2 regions of the Solibacillus sp. FSL W8-0372 genome follow, and region 2 is predicted to be linked to the other one. Evidence: riboswitches for the same ligand, from Rfam matches in the RefSeq annotation. Region 2 holds a riboswitch; the other holds the start of a gene.
What was found. A riboswitch is a leader RNA that binds a small molecule or an ion and turns the genes downstream of it on or off. The one in region 2 is predicted to bind glycine.
Positions count from the first base shown of each region.

Region 1 (8,219 bases), 740 kb from region 2:
CCCGTTCAATAGAATAGGGGGTGTGTTGGTTGCTTATGAACAGTAAGTACCCAATGAGGCTATGGGAAGGTTATAATTCTAATAACTGTGTAGTTTAGTTTTAGTGAAAGAAGTATGAAAAGAGGTTATTTACATTGAAAGAAGAAAAGCTTATAAGAGCACTTGAATTACGTGGAATGTCAACACTAAACTGGACAAAAATTATAAGGGTTGCAGCTTGAATTCCACAGGCGTTAAATAGCCAAGTGTTCCGTGAATTCGTAAGTTGTTAAACCAATGGACGTAATCTCCAAGTTCAAGAGCGAGCTGTTCAAGAGAGGTGAAGTGGGCTTGATTAGCGAATTCTGTTTTAAATACCTTGAATGTTGCTTCAGCCACGGCGTTATCATAAGGACATCCCTTCATGCTCAGTGATCGCTGGATTCCAAACGTTTCAAGTGCCTCTGAAATTAGTTTGTTATCGAACTCTTTTCCACGATCCGTATGAAACATTTTGACGTCATGCAGGTTGGCCTGAATGCTCGAGATTGCTTGATATACAAGCTCTGCTGATTTATTTTTACCAGCACTGTAACCTATGATTTCACGATTAAACAGGTCGACAAATAGGCATACATAGTGCCACTTTTTTCCGACACGGACATATGTTAAATCGCTGACAATGACAGCTAACTGTTCTTCTTGATTGAATTCGCGTTTCAATTCGTTCTTAACAGGTGCTTCGTTACAGCTTGATTTATATGGCTTAAATTGAGCTACAGTATAGTTTGAAACAAGCCCTAGTTCATTCATAATCCGTCCAATTCGACGACGGGAAACCTGTTTTGGTTTAGATAATCTCATTAATTCTTTCTTGATTTTACGTGTACCGTAATTATTGCGGCTTTCTTTAAAGATACTTGCGATTTCCTTTGTAAGTGCTATTTCTTCAACTTTCTTTTCACGCTTCCCAGAAAGGTCGGCATGGTAATAATACGTGCTTGTTGGAATATCTAGGACGGCACACATTGCTGATACCGAATACTTGTGAGTGTTATTACGAATCACATTTATTTTCGTCCCATGATCAGCGCCGCTTGCTTTAAAATATCGTTCTCCATTAATAAACGTTGGTTTTCCTTGCGTAATCGAGCCATTTCATTTTCTTCTTCTGTTCGATTATCCTTCGCTGAAAACGAACCTGTTTCCTGGTGATTCTTAATCCAGCGATCTAACGCAGAAGGCGTAATATCATATTCTCGGGCAATGTCTGCACGAGACTTACCGTTTTCATAAAGCTTCACTAATTGCAGTTTAAATTCGGGTGTAAATGTTCGACGTTGACGTGTCATAATAGCACGCTCCCTTTAATTGATAGTCTAAGTTTACAATCCCTTATTTTATCTGTCCAACTTAGTGTAGCCTATTCAACGAAAAGATAATAAAAAGAAAGAATCTAATCAATTACTTTTGAAAATAGTTGAGGAATACCCTGATAATGCATTGGTTAACTATCAATGTGCTTGGAGTTTTGATATTTTAGGAGAAGAATCAAAAGCAGTTCCCTTTTATGAAAGGGCTATTAAGTTAGGGTTATCTGGTAAAGATCTAGAAGGAGCAATATTGGGACTTGGAAGTACATATAGAACATTAGGGGAATACGAAAAATCAAAAAATACATTTCTAAAAGGAATCGAATTATTTCCAAATAACAGAGCAATTCAAGTGTTTTATTCTATGACTCTGTATAATTTAAACGATCATAGAAAAGCGATGGAAATTTTATTGAAATGCCTGCTAGATACCACTGCAGACTCTGAAATACTGAGTTATAAAAAAGCTATCAATTTCTATGCTGATAAATTAGATGAAATATGGAAATAGGTTGTAAAAATTTGTACTTATACAAAAGCGTGCTTAAATAAAGCTCTAGAATAATAAAAATTTCAGTCGGTTGTTCACAATCTTATTTAATTATTGTTCCCTTTCAATTCTTTTAATGATAGGGGACCCTTTACTTCGTTTTTATTCATTTCAATTATCCAATAAGAATACTCGGCATCACTAGGTTTTTTTGGAGGTTCTTCTATCCCTCGTCCGTTTGACTTTAAGTGCAATTGTTTTGCGATAATATACTGTTCATTACACCATACAGCAGTCACTTCAGCTGGTACATACAAATAGTTTATTGTATTTTCCTTTCCATCATTTACTGGTTCTTCTCCGTATATTTGAATTTGATGAGCTGAAAGTCTATCAATTCGATAACCATTCTCCAATGAAATTGTATAATCTGCTAATCCTGCGCATCCTGATAAAATCAAACAAGATCCGATCAATAAAATTAATTGTTTCAAAGTTGTCCCTCCATTAAAAAGCGTTTCGTCCTTTATTTTAATACGTATAAAATGGGAATAAGTTCCTTCCGTAAAACTTGAAGAAATCGCTAAAATTTTCATCCTACCCCAAATAAATAAGTTAAATCACCATAAGTTGGGGATGACAAAATTGAAAAAATAAGATTTGCTACGTGAAAACGCGTTGAAGCTGTCCGTTGTACTACATTCCGGGCGACGTGACTACAAAGCTTTTGTAAATTGAATTGCGTAATGAGATAAATAGCGGAAGGAATTTCCGTTATTTCGAAAATGACATAAAAAATAGTAAAAATAAGGGAAAAAAGTCCGTTATTGACTTAAAAAACATGAAATTTCAGAATTTTATTTAAAATAACGGTAAAACGTTCCCTTATTTACCCCTAAATGAGCTATATACTTTAAATAAGGGAAAAATTTACCCTTATTTTAGGGGGGCACTGAAAATTTTAAATAAGGCACTTAACTCGAAGTTGGACGGACGCTTCAAGATTAAATTTTCCGGATTGATAGGCCTCACATACGGCAATAAACGCGTTACGCGGCTTTAGCACTGTCTTTTCATAGCCCACGAATCAATTGGAAAATTATTAGAAAATCAACCCTATGTTATGGCGATTAAACTAAATATTAATATAAAAACAAAAATTTGAGAGGAAATGAATTTTATTTCGTTAGGTGAGAGTTTTTTTTCTATGGGTGAAAATCTTATCCAAATCTCATTTCTTTATAATTAATTTAAAAGTATAACTCCCAAAAGAATAACACATCAATATTTCAAAGGGATTGTTAATCTCTCTCTTCAATAAAGCTTGATATAAAAAACTAGACTAATAAACGCACATAGTAAAATAATACTGAAAATTATTAGTGGTCCAAAAAAGGCTGCTAAAATAACTGTGAATGGTGCCAACAAACGTCCAATTGTAAATTGCATGTTAGATGCAGCCATATACTGTCCTCTTGCATTTTCGGGGGCATATTCACTCACAAAATTGTATAGAACAGGCGCTCTTACAATTTCACCAAAAGTAAATATAATCGTTAGAAATAACAACATCCATATATTTGTTGTAAAACCAACTGCAAACATACCAAAGCCTGCTAATAGACAGCTTAAAATAAACACATGCTTATCGCTCCAACCTTTTAACCATTTGGTAATAGGTAGAACAAATAGTACAAATAAAATACCATTCAGTCCTAACATATAACCTAATACGTCTTTACTGGAAAGCTCGAAGTTTATAAATGAAACGATTGTCTGATTTGGTACGTAATCGTAAATATAAACGGATAAGTATAAATCTAATTGCATAATCGCAATAACAGAGAAAATTCCTGCCAATAAATAATAAGCAAATTTATTGTCCTTTAGTATGATAATGTAGTCTTTTAATTGTTTTATTGGTGAAAATAAACCTTCATTTGAAGTCCAAGTTAGCGTTTCTTCTAACCAAAAATAGATAAATAAAAAGAAAATCATCAGTACAATAGCGCAGCTCCATAGCAGCAAATCACGGTAATCAAAAAATAACCATGCACCTAAGATAGGTCCTATAACTGCCCCTAAATTACTTCCTGTTAAAAATGTGGCAAATACTTCTTTTCTATATTCTGCTGAAACTGTATCTGCAACCATGGCATCACTTGCCGGTTTATATAGACCCTTTCCTATTGTAATTCCTAAAAAAGCAAAATAATCGAGCCAAATTATACTAGACGTAGCAAATAGAATAAACATAGTAAACTGAATACCAACACCCCAGAGCATTACTCTTTTTCGTCCAAATCTATCTGCAAATGAACCTCCTATGAGTCCGGTAATTAGGCTGAGAACTGGTGGAACCATCATCAGTGCACCTGCCAAAGCCAATCCCAATGATTGACTAAAGTAAATCGCAATGAAGGGGAAATACATCCAATAAAATAAATTAAAGATTGTTTCTCCACAAAGTCGTACCTTTAAATTGCGTGTCCATATATTTTTTTTATACATACAATACCTCATTGATTTATTTCGGCCGATGGGTTTATTTTAGATTTAAAAATATGGAAAATATAGACTTTAATTAAAAAATTTGATATACTAATAATATGAAAAACGAGTAAATACTACTTTTATTTCACGAGCACTATAAATAGAACGTATATTCCTATTATAATAAGTTAAACCACTCTACTAATCGACTATTTAAATCGATTAGTAGAGTGGTTTTTTTACATTTTAGAGCTACAAATCCTAAAAGTATCCCACTGAAAATGAAATATTCATTATCTTCAGTGGGATACTTTTTTTAGAATGAAAATTCTGCAACAGGTTTACATATTAGTGGAAACATTGATAAATTGCTTGTTTCGATTTACTTTTATTTTCTAACCATTGTGTCCATGCAAAATAGTTGTTAGTATTAATTATTGTACAATAATAGTATCGTGAGCGACCTGTTTGGAGTTGGAGGTTGCCGACAACAAATAGGGATTAATTACATACATATCAAGCGAAGATCGTCGTGGATAGCACTACTGACGGGAGCAGTTTCTGGAGAGAGCGCGTGTACCGCGTCGCCGAAGGGTTCATTATCTCAGGCAAAAGGACAGAAGACAGGAATAATAAGGGACGTTATTATTCTTATCTACAGGAACTGGTGAATTATCAGTTCCTTTTTTAATTTTCAGAAAACATGATTGGATGAACCGCGAACATTTACCTATTATTTTGCGCTGTCCTTGTGGCAGACAAAATACTTATCCTATGGAGGAATTCGTTTTGGAACAACATGAACTCAAGCGCGATCTTAAAAATCGGCATGTACAACTAATTGCGATTGGCGGAACAATCGGTACAGGGCTATTTTTAGGGTCAGGAAAAGCGATCTCACTTGCAGGACCATCAATAATCATCGGGTATTTAATCGTAGGGATAGCTTTATTTTTCGTCATGCGGGCACTTGGAGAGCTCCTATTATCAAAAGGGGGCTATGCTTCATTTACAGAGTTCGCTACAGAATATTTAGGAGATTGGGCAGGGTACGTTACTGGCTGGACATATTGGTTCTGCTGGATTATGACGGCTATGGCAGATATTATAGCGGTCGGGATGTATACCCAATATTGGTTTGATATCCCTCAATGGGTGCCGGCCATTGCCTGTTTAGTAGTCTTACTTATCTTAAATTTACTGACTGTAAAATTATTCGGTGAACTGGAATTTTGGTTTGCTCTTATAAAAATTATTACGATCATTGCACTTATTGCAATCGGGCTTGTATTACTCATCATTGGATTTGAAACAGATGCCGGGAAGGTTGCCGTATCTAATCTTTGGGAGCATGGCGGTTTATTCCCGAACGGAGCATTTGGCTTCCTTATGGCTTTCCAAATGGTTGTCTTTGCATTTGTTGGAGTGGAATTAGTCGGGGTAGCAGCTGCTGAAACGGAAAATCCGCAAAAAAATATACCATCAGCCATTAATAAAATACCGATCCGTATATTACTGTTTTACGTAGGTGCGCTATTTGTTATTTTAACGATTAACCCTTGGGATACGTTAAGTGCGACAAGCTCACCGTTCGTTCAAGTATTTGCTTTAGTCGGTATTCCGATTGCGGCAGGGCTTATTAATTTTGTCGTATTAACATCAGCTGCATCAGCAGGAAATAGTGGGATGTTCTCAACGAGCCGGATGCTGTTTAGTTTAAGTAAAGGGGAACAGGCGCCTAAATCGTTCGGTAAACTAAATAAAAATGCCGTTCCGCAAAACGGGTTATTATTTTCTGCAATCATCGTATCGATCGGTGCACTGCTCAGCTACCTGATGCCGGATGATGCCTTTAGTATTGTAACAACAATCAGCGCGATTTGCTTTATTTGGGTGTGGAGCATTATTTTAATCTCGCATATCATTTACAAAAAGCGCCACCCAGATTTGCATGCGAAATCGATATTTAAAGCACCATTAACGCCGTTTGTGAACTATGCGGTTTTAGCATTTTTCGTGTTTCTATTAATTATTATGGCGATTTCAGAGGCTACAAGAACAGCTCTTATGCTGACGCCATTATGGTTTATTATGCTATTTGTTTTATATGCAGTTCGGAAAAAGTAAATATAAGGAAGGCGCTCCGCATGTGCGAGGCGCCTTCTTTTATATTAATTGACGAATATCGGGGTCAAAGTGGCGAATATCAAATGAAGAGTGACGATTAAGACAGAAAAAGTGACGAATATATAATCAGAAGTGACGATTATCTGCATAAAAGTGGCGAATAACCCAATAAAACTGGCTAATATCTCACCTACCGCAGTTTCCCCAATAAATTTTTCCGTGCCTCCATATGGATTTTATCGTCGCAGCTATCACAGGAAAACTTGCCACGCATATTCCGTTTATACTTTTGGTATTTTGTTGTCCCTTCCACCAATAAAAAAGGCTGTTTACAGCAAAAACAAACCGCTTCATAAGTAATCATTTTAATTCCTCCTGTAAGAATAACATTGAATTTCTTAGTAAATAAACATATACAAGGCAGGCGATGAGGACACCGATAAAAGCAAATAGGCTCGTAATCAACTGTATGGAATAGATTTCGGCTAAAACACCAATGAGCAGTGTCAACACGATTTGCATCACACTTTCGATTAACCCTAACGTACTGCCAAACCGGCCCATAATTTCAGTAGGAATCGTCTGCTGATAAAAAGTTGCATAGCCCGCATTACTAAACGCCATGAACAGCCCAAGCAAAATAAACGAAGTGATGGCCAAAATTAGATTCGATGAAAAGTAAAATACAAAATAGCATACTAAAGTTAAAGAAAACCCTGCTCCAATATATGAAATGAGCGATAATTTTTCTACATATTTAGCAGCCATAAATCCACCAACGATGGCACCAATTCCAGTCAATCCAACAATGATGCCGTATGCAGTATCCGACACTTTATGAAAATCCTTTAAAAACGACATTTCCTGTGAATCAAGTGAATAACAGATCATGAGAGCAGTTGAATATAAAACAAAAAAGTATAAAATTGCTTTTTTCTCACGAATAAATTTCCAGACGACATAAAAGTCATCCCGAATCATGGCAGGGGTAATCGTCTTTGACAGTTTCGTCATTTCGCCTTGAACATTTGGCAGTAAGTACATCATCCATGCACTAAAAAGAAGCATGCATGTGTTTACCCACATCGCAGTTGATGTACTGCTAAAGGCAATGATGGCTCCACTTAACGCAGGGCCAACCATAAAACTTCCGGAGCCTAGCATAGCATTAATAGAGTTGAAGCGTAGACGGTCATTTGGTTGTACAAGCTTTGTAATCATATAGGTAGTGCTCGGATTGGAGAAACATACTGCAATATTGGCGAGGAATATGAAGCAGTAAATTAGCCAAATGTCCGTAAGCAGCGGCATCAAACAAACAATGCCTGCGCGGGATAAATCACTAAATATAAGAATCGTCCTTTTATTGGACCGGTCTACAATAGAGCCGGCAAAAAAGCTGCAAATAATTCGGGCAATTGGACCAATGATATAAATACCTGCAACGGCTGCAGGCGACTCTGTTAAATGCCATACAGTTAGATTAAGTGCGATTAAATAAATCCAGCTCCCTAACTTGGATACACCAAATCCAAACCATAAATAAAAATACTCTTTTCTTAACTCCATACATTCACCCTCTTAGCTGCTCATTCGTTGTCGTACTTTTTCACTTGCAAATAAAGCTTGTTTATAGCATTGGCTAGCATGCTTATAGGCATGGAGCTGTTCGTAAAACTGTCCCCATAAAGGGGCATAAAAAAGGATTAACGCATAGTACTGCTCTTCATTAAAATGCGAAAAAGCCTGTTCTTCCA
Region 1 covers NZ_CP150204.1:1,620,148-1,628,366, forward strand. The annotation lists one part of gene MKY13_RS08030 (IS3 family transposase) at 202-1,085, opposite strand; one part of gene MKY13_RS08030 (IS3 family transposase) at 1,085-1,331, opposite strand; gene MKY13_RS08035 (tetratricopeptide repeat protein) at 1,450-1,863, shown strand; gene MKY13_RS08040 (DUF3997 domain-containing protein) at 1,950-2,336, opposite strand; gene MKY13_RS08045 (MFS transporter) at 3,157-4,353, opposite strand; glycine riboswitch at 4,887-4,965, shown strand; gene MKY13_RS08050 (amino acid permease) at 5,125-6,462, shown strand; gene MKY13_RS08055 (hypothetical protein) at 6,653-6,826, opposite strand; gene MKY13_RS08060 (MFS transporter) at 6,823-8,031, opposite strand; gene MKY13_RS08065 (helix-turn-helix transcriptional regulator) at 8,044-8,219, opposite strand, start outside.
Region 1: it holds a riboswitch for glycine, as region 2 does, so the genes downstream of both, MKY13_RS08050 (amino acid permease) here and gcvT (glycine cleavage system aminomethyltransferase GcvT) in region 2, are expected to answer to the same signal.

Region 2 (8,219 bases):
ATTATGAGTTTCTACTATTATAAAGTAAATTGTAAGAAGTCTAACTTCTCCATTAGAAAAAGGGTCAGAATATCTCTGACCCTTTTGAAAATATTAAGACACTGTTACTTGTTCTTGTTTTTTATAACGTAATACTGGCGTTCTTGCAGCACGTGTCTCGTCCAGACGGTTAACAACTGTCGTATGAGGGGCTTCCTGAACTAACGCAGGATTATCTATTGTTTCTTGTGCGATTTGAATCATTGCATCACAGAATGCATCTAAAGTTTCCTTCGATTCTGTTTCAGTCGGTTCAATCATAATTCCCTCTTCAACATTTAATGGGAAATATACTGTTGGTGGATGATATCCGAAATCAAGCAGGCGTTTTGCGATATCCAGTGTTCGTACGCCTAATTTCTTCTGGCGACGCCCCGATAAAACGAACTCATGCTTACAATGACGGTTATATGGCAAATCAAAATGCTCTTCTAAACGGCGCATCATATAATTTGCATTTAATACTGCATATTCTGTAACAGCTTTTAAGCCATCTGGTCCCATCGTACGGATATACGTATAAGCACGAACATTTATGCCGAAGTTTCCGTAATATGGTTTTACACGACCAATTGATTGTGGACGGTTGTAATCGAAGTGGTATGTACCATCTTCTTTTTTCACTAGTACTGGTTTTGGCAAGAATGGAATTAAATCCGCTTTTACACCTACAGGACCTGAACCTGGGCCGCCACCACCGTGTGGACCAGTAAATGTTTTATGAAGGTTTAAGTGAACACAGTCAAAGCCCATGTCACCAGGACGCGCTTTACTCATAACGGCATTTAGGTTTGCGCCATCATAGTAAACTTTTCCGCCAACACCGTGAACGATATTCGCCATCTCTATAATATTCTCTTCGAATAAGCCTAAAGTATTTGGGTTTGTCAGCATTAATGCTGCTGTATCTGGTCCAACTACACGACGTAAATCTTCTAAGTCGACTAAACCGTCTTCCCCTGATTTAATAGTAATTGTTTCAAATCCTGCAACCGTTGCAGAAGCCGGGTTTGTACCATGCGCTGAGTCCGGAACAATTACTTTATTTCGATGCCCTTCTCCATTTGCTTCATGGAATGCACGAATCATCATCAGTGCTGTCCATTCACCATGTGCACCTGCTGCCGGTTGTAGGGTTACTTCATCCATACCCGTAATTTCCTGTAGGGATGTCTGTAAATCGTACAACAATTCCATTGCCCCTTGAACTGTTGACTCATCCTGTAATGGATGAATATTCGCGAAACCAGAATAACGTGCAACTGTTTCGTTAATTTTTGGATTGTATTTCATCGTACAAGAACCTAGTGGATAGAATCCTGAGTCCACACCATGGTTACGGCGGGAAAGTGCTGTATAGTGACGCATAATATCCAATTCAGAAACTTCAGGTAGCTCAGCTGCTTCTTGGCGTACTAAATTTGATGGAATAAGCTCCTCAAGATCAAAATCAGGAACATCTAGTGGCTCTAAGTTGTAACCAATACGGCCTGGTTTTGTAATTTCGAAAATGAGTGTTTGGTTTTCGTTATTCATTATAAGCCCCCATTTCTGCAACTAGTGCATCAATTTCTTCTTTTGTACGTATTTCAGTAACAGCGATTAGTGCATGGTTTTCTAATTCAGGGTAAACTCGCCCTAAATCAAATCCACCGATGATACCTTTTTCAATTAATGCTTTATTTAACTGTGTCACATTATGTTTTGTGTTTACTACGATTTCGTTGAAGTGCGCACCTTGGTATACAACTTCGAATCCAGCTGCTTCAAACGCATTTTTTGCGTAACGTGTTTTCACGATATTTTGTTTTGCCATTTCTTGCAGACCTTGCTTTCCAAGTGCTGTCATTGCAACTGATGAAGCAAGAGCAAGTAACGCTTGGTTTGAGCAAATATTTGATGTCGCTTTATCACGACGAATATGTTGTTCACGTGCTTGTAATGTCAATACGTAACCTCTACGTCCATCTTGGTCTACTGTTTCCCCAACTAAACGTCCCGGTACTTTACGCATCAATTTAGTCGTAACAGCGAAGTAACCGCAGTGAGGACCACCGAATGCTTCGGAAATGCCGAATGGCTGTGCGTCACCAACTGTAATGTCCGCTCCTAATTTTCCTGGAGGTGTTAAAACGCCAAGTGCTAATGGATTTGCAGATACGATAAATAATCCTTTTGCATCATGTGTAATATCTGCAAGAGGTTGTAAGTTTTCAATTTGTCCGAAGAAGTTTGGATATTGCACGATAACGCCAGCTGTTTGATCGTCAATTAATCCTTTTAACGCTTCAACATCTGTTACACCGTCTTTTGTAGGGATTGTTACCACTTCAATTGATTGACCGTATGCATACATCGTTACTACATCTTTATACTCAGGGTGTACTGCACCGGAAACTAATAGCTTTTTACGGCGAGTATGGCCTGCAGCAAGCATTCCTGCCTCTGCTAACGCTGTCCCCCCATCATACATAGAGGAGTTTGCGATATCCATACCTGTAAGCTCGGCGATCATCGTTTGGAACTCAAAAATTGCTTGTAACTCACCTTGGGAAATTTCCGGTTGGTATGGCGTATAGGCTGTATAAAACTCTGAACGGGAAATAACATGATCAACAATTACAGGTTTGTAGTGATTATATACACCAGCACCTAAAAACGATACATTGCTAGCAGTATCTTTGTTTTTGGACGCCAGTTGCGATAATTCCTTCATTAAAGCTGCTTCTGATTTTGCAGGTTTAATATTGTAGTTTCCTTGGAAGCGAACTTTTTCCGGGATATCTGCAAAAAGTTCATCGATTGTAGCAACTCCGACGCGATCTAACATTTCTTGCTTATCTTGTTCCGTCATTGGTAAATAACGATGTTTCATTGTTAACCCTCTTTTCAAAAGTATTATTTTGTACGTTTATAAAACGGTTTTTCCACAATTACTGCTTTCGCTCTATTTTTGCGAATTTCAACTTCTAACTCAGTTCCGACTTCAGCGAATTTTGCGTCAATTAAAGCTAGACCGATGTTGCGTTTCGTCATCGGAGATTGTGTACCTGTTGTAACTTCTCCAATTTCAATACCATCTTTAAATACTTTATAGCCGGTACGTGGAATCCCTTTATCAATCATCTCAATACCTACTGATTTACGAGCTAGACCTTTTTCTTTTTGATCAATTAATGCTTGTTGTCCGATAAATTGTGGTTCTTTAGCTAATTTCACTGCAAACCCAATCCCAGCTTCAAGTGGTGTAATCTCTTTAGACAGTTCCTGTCCGTATAATGGCAGGCATGCTTCAAATCGTAATGTATCGCGGGCACCTAAACCAGCTGCAACAACACCTTTGTCTTTACCTGCATCCAAAATTTTATTCCATAGTTCGATAATAGCTTCTGGTGTACCGTAAAGTTCAAATCCATCTTCACCTGTATAACCAGAGCGTGATACAAGTACCGATTGTCCAGCTACATCAACATTGTCTTTAAATTTGAAATATTTAATCGCTGCCAAGTCTTCCGTCGTTAACGATTGCAGCAATTCCTCTGCTAATGGACCTTGTAATGCAATTTGAGCATAGTCATCTGAAGCGTTTGTTACTGTAACATTGCCTTCTACATGATTTTGCAACCATTCGAAGTCTTTTTCAATATTAGAGGCATTGACACAAAGCAAATAGCGCTCATCTGCTAAACGATATGTTAATAAATCATCTACAACTCCGCCGTCTTCATAGCATAGTGCACTGTATTGTGCCCCGCCAACTGCAATTTTGGAAATGTCATTCGTCAGCATTTTTTGTAAATATGGTAATGCATCTGAACCTTCTACAAAAATTTCTCCCATATGTGAAACATCAAAAAGACCAGCACGGTTACGAACTGCATCATGTTCTTCTTTAATAGAAGAAAATTGCACAGGTAATTCCCACCCACCAAAGTCAATTGTTTTCCCACCATATTTTGCGTATTCATCAAATAGCGGTGTACGTTTTAATTCATTTGTCATGTCATTTCCTCCTTAAATTTTTTATGTTATAACCATTGTAAAAATGTGACGGGGAATGATTACTTTGTGCGGTACAGCTAGCTGCCTCTTTTTACTTTGAAATTGGAAAACGTATTTTCTTTTTTTCCATAAAAAAAAGACAGACGAATCCCTTTTAATGGGATTCTCTGTCCTTGCACCTGAAAGTTACACCTAAATTTGATATTCTATCACATTTTAGGCTTTCCCCTTTGGTGGCTGCCAGTAACTTGTACTACAACAGCACTCTCCAGAGTTGCGTCAAATACGAGTCTTTTTGCCTGAGAGATTCATAGCACCGCTATTTGCTCCTTCGGCGACGTGACTTCACGTTCTCTCCCCGCATCATCATCCGCGCTAGTTTTTCAACTAATTTAAATTAACTGTACTCTTAGCAATATCCTAACATTGAATGTGTTGTAAACGCAATCTTTTTTTAATTTTACTCAATAAACGAACATTATCATATTTTTAAAATTAATTATTCGCCTTTTAATCTATTCACTTGAAAAGCAATGTATTCAACTATTTGTCTTAAAGATCTACCTACTGTAAGTACTTGTATATGGCTCGCTTCCCGATAAGCCTTTCTACGGCTATGATACAGTTCTTCCAACTCTTGTTCTGTCTTTATTTGTACTATGGGACGGTTTTTATCATTACGAATTCGCATATATATATCTTCGAATTTGGCGTCAAGGAAAAAGACTAACCCTGTCTTTCGCATAATTTTACGATTTTCTCCATTAACAGCTACCCCACCGCCAGTCGAGATAATGCATGCTTCATCACGGAAGTTTTTTAAAAATTCCGTCTCTATTTTTCGAAAGTGTGCTTCCCCGTATTGTTCAAAGATTTCCGGAATTGACATTCCCTGTTGCCGAACGATTTCATGGTCCATATCATAATAGGGCATCTTTAAGAAATAGCTTAATCTTCTGCCAATTGCACTTTTTCCGCATCCCATAAATCCAACTAAATATATTTTTCGCATGCTGTTCACCTTCTTCTAATTACGAACTACTTTATACATAGCACCTCAACTTTAATGTATCGAAAACCGGTTTTGAATTTAAATGTGAAGTTCCAATTTTTTATGCATTTCTTATTAATTCCCTATAAAGATGCTTTTGCAACTCTCACTTTAAGTATTTCTTCCCCATTTCCGATAATAGCCGAGATATTAACTTCTTTCATTTGAAATTTACACTGCAATCCGTCTCTATTTTTTGAGATGAAAGACAATTGTTGAAAGAAGTCGAAACTTCAATGAGTATTTAGTATGTTTATCGTAGCACGAACGTAAATAGATTCCAATGAATTATAAAAATTTGTAATCAAGTATTTGGGGTATTTTTTTTCAAAAATAAATATTGATTCTTTTCTGATGTTTTGTAGTATATACCCTAATAAAACGCAGTTATTTATAATTAGGGTGTTTTTATTATATTTCAAGACATTTATTTATTATAAAGTTAATCCCGATTCTAACCGAATCTTATTGAACAAGTTGGGGTACAGTTGGGGTACAGTTCTAAATTAAATTTATTTTTAAATACTAAGCATAGGCAGGTGCGATTACATTTATTAAAATAAAAAACCTTCCACTATTTAATGGAAGGTTTTTTTGCTAATCTTTTTTCAACTTCAATCACACTCTGAATATTTTACTCGCAAGCATGGCCGTCTCCATCGCGATCAAATTTTTTCTGATAAGCTGGATGACTTGATGATACACCGTTTGGATACACTTTTTTCAGTTCAGTACAATTACTAAAACTTGTCTGTGTTGGTGTTGGTGTTGGTGTTGGTGTTGTCACAACAGGTGGAACATACGGTTGAGAGACACTACTATCTTCAACAGGCTCACATGCCCATCCGTCATTATCTGCATCATGTTTTAATTCGTATGCTTTATGACCCACCTCTACCCCATTCGGGTAAACTGCATTTAATTCTGTGCAATTTTTGTATAAACTTTTTGGGGTTTCTACAGGCTTTGTTTCAAGCTTCGATTGAGGCGGTTGTTTAGTATCAGTCTTACCCGGCAAAGTCATTTCCTTGGCAGAAACCTTATAAGACTTACCATCCGTCTTTATTATAATCGTCCCATTTTCAGCCGTTGAATATACCTTTGATCCAGCTGTTTTTAACCTCTCTAATACACCACTGTGAGGATGCTTATAACTATTATTTTTTCCATAACTTAAAATAGTTACCTCTGGCTGAACTGCATCTAAGAAATATTTTGAGCTACTAGTGTTAGAACCATGATGTCCGGCTTTTAAGATTTGTACTTTTAAGGAATCGTATGAATCAACAAGTAACTCTTCTAAATCCTCGCTCGCATCAGCCATTAACAAAAATTCTACATCCTTATAACCTACTTTTAATACAATGGAAGCATCGTTTGTATCTTTAGCAAGTGGATCTGCAAATAACGCTTGCATGTAGAAATCTGATGTCCAATTCCCTATAATAATCTGTTCTATTTCAGGTTCTATATATTTTATCTTTTTATTCTTTACTAAAGATAAAATTTGACTATACGTATCGGTAGTGTGGGCTTTCCCACTATTCACAAAATTTTTAACTGAAATAGAATTTAGAACACTAACTAATCCGCCAATATGATCTGCATCAGGATGTGTAGCTACAACATAGTCAAGTTTCTTAATTCCTAATTTTTTTAGATAGTCTACAAGCCCTTTCCCTGCTTTTCGAGGACCACCATCAACTAGAATATTTTCACCTTTCGGCGTTTGAATTAAAATGGAATCCCCTTGTCCTACATCAATAAAATGCACTTCTAATTGCTTAGTGCTTGCACTTGCTGTTGGCATTGTAATCGAGACTATTAACACAATTGAAAATAATAAAATTAGTATTTTTTTCATAATATACCCCCTGCTTAGAGTATATAATCGATTGGTATTATTTACAATATTACAAATAAAAACCTTCCATTTCAATAATACGGAAGGTTTTATCTATTACTGTACTGTGTAAGCTCTAATTTGATGTTTAACTCCATTAATTTTTACTTCCTTCATGTCTGTTAATTTCACTACATATTCTACATCTTCAAACCTTATAAAAGTTGCGTCCTTAAATATCACAGGTGTCAATGAAGCTATATGATACTTGCTTTTAAATGCTAAAATATGACCACAGTTAGTTTCGAATTGATAATTATACATAACCTCACCCCCTCATTACCATTTAATTTACAATATAATAAATCGAGAGTGAAGAAAATATTCCATAAAAATTTTTTTGAGCATGTTGCTGACAAAATACGATTTAATTATTTCTATTTTAAAGTGTACGATATCCCATTTTCTTGGCTAAAACTTTTAGGGTTATGATTATCTCCTGCATACGCTCTTAATGATTTACCACTTATGTTGAAAGTTGTATTATTAGATGAAGGGTTAGTTTCCCATCATAAATAGTCGCATAACGGCATTCGCCTAAATATTGCACGCCCGATAAACCTCTACTATCTACACGCCTTCCATTGTTACTACCTATCTCCTTTAAATTGTATTTCAAAATTTATTTGTGCAGTTCGAGAGTAAAATGATTATATTCATTGTCTCTTGTCACACCTAGTTTTAATGTAAATCCATCTACAGTAATTGATTTAAAGTTCGTGAACCATTCCCCTTGTGGACTTTCAAGAGCTTCTTTTACCTTTTCATCAATAATTCGGCTAACTTCTGTTGTATCTAAGTCATTTTTATAAACTGTTTCTAAAATACGTTTTGCAACTTCTTGTGATTGTGGCATGGTATGGTCAAATGAAATTTTTTGGAATGTTTTATCTCGATCACTTACATAAAAAACTGGTGTTGATAAAAGTTTACCTACAGGTTTCCAATCTTTCACGCTAAAATCTATACCACCTGCAAGCATACTAATCACCTTTAAATCTGTGCCTGATAGAATGTTCTCCATATTTACAATAACTTCTTTATAACCTACAAATTCTTTCACAGCAGTTGGGTGTGGCATCTCAATATTTTTCTTAAATAAATCGCTCGACTTGATGTACTCATTAACCTCTTTTTCCGAGCTATTCATTGTAATACCGCCTTTAGATGGCGTTGTCGGTTTTGAATTTTTTTCACCGCCAGTTTCTTTCTCTAAGTCCATTG
Region 2 covers NZ_CP150204.1:2,358,626-2,366,844, forward strand. The annotation lists gene gcvPB (aminomethyl-transferring glycine dehydrogenase subunit GcvPB) at 94-1,575, opposite strand; gene gcvPA (aminomethyl-transferring glycine dehydrogenase subunit GcvPA) at 1,568-2,914, opposite strand; gene gcvT (glycine cleavage system aminomethyltransferase GcvT) at 2,938-4,041, opposite strand; glycine riboswitch at 4,319-4,411, opposite strand; gene MKY13_RS11885 (shikimate kinase) at 4,541-5,053, opposite strand; gene MKY13_RS11890 (excalibur calcium-binding domain-containing protein) at 5,727-6,956, opposite strand; gene MKY13_RS11895 (hypothetical protein) at 7,053-7,259, opposite strand; gene MKY13_RS11900 (S-layer homology domain-containing protein) at 7,618-8,219, opposite strand, start outside.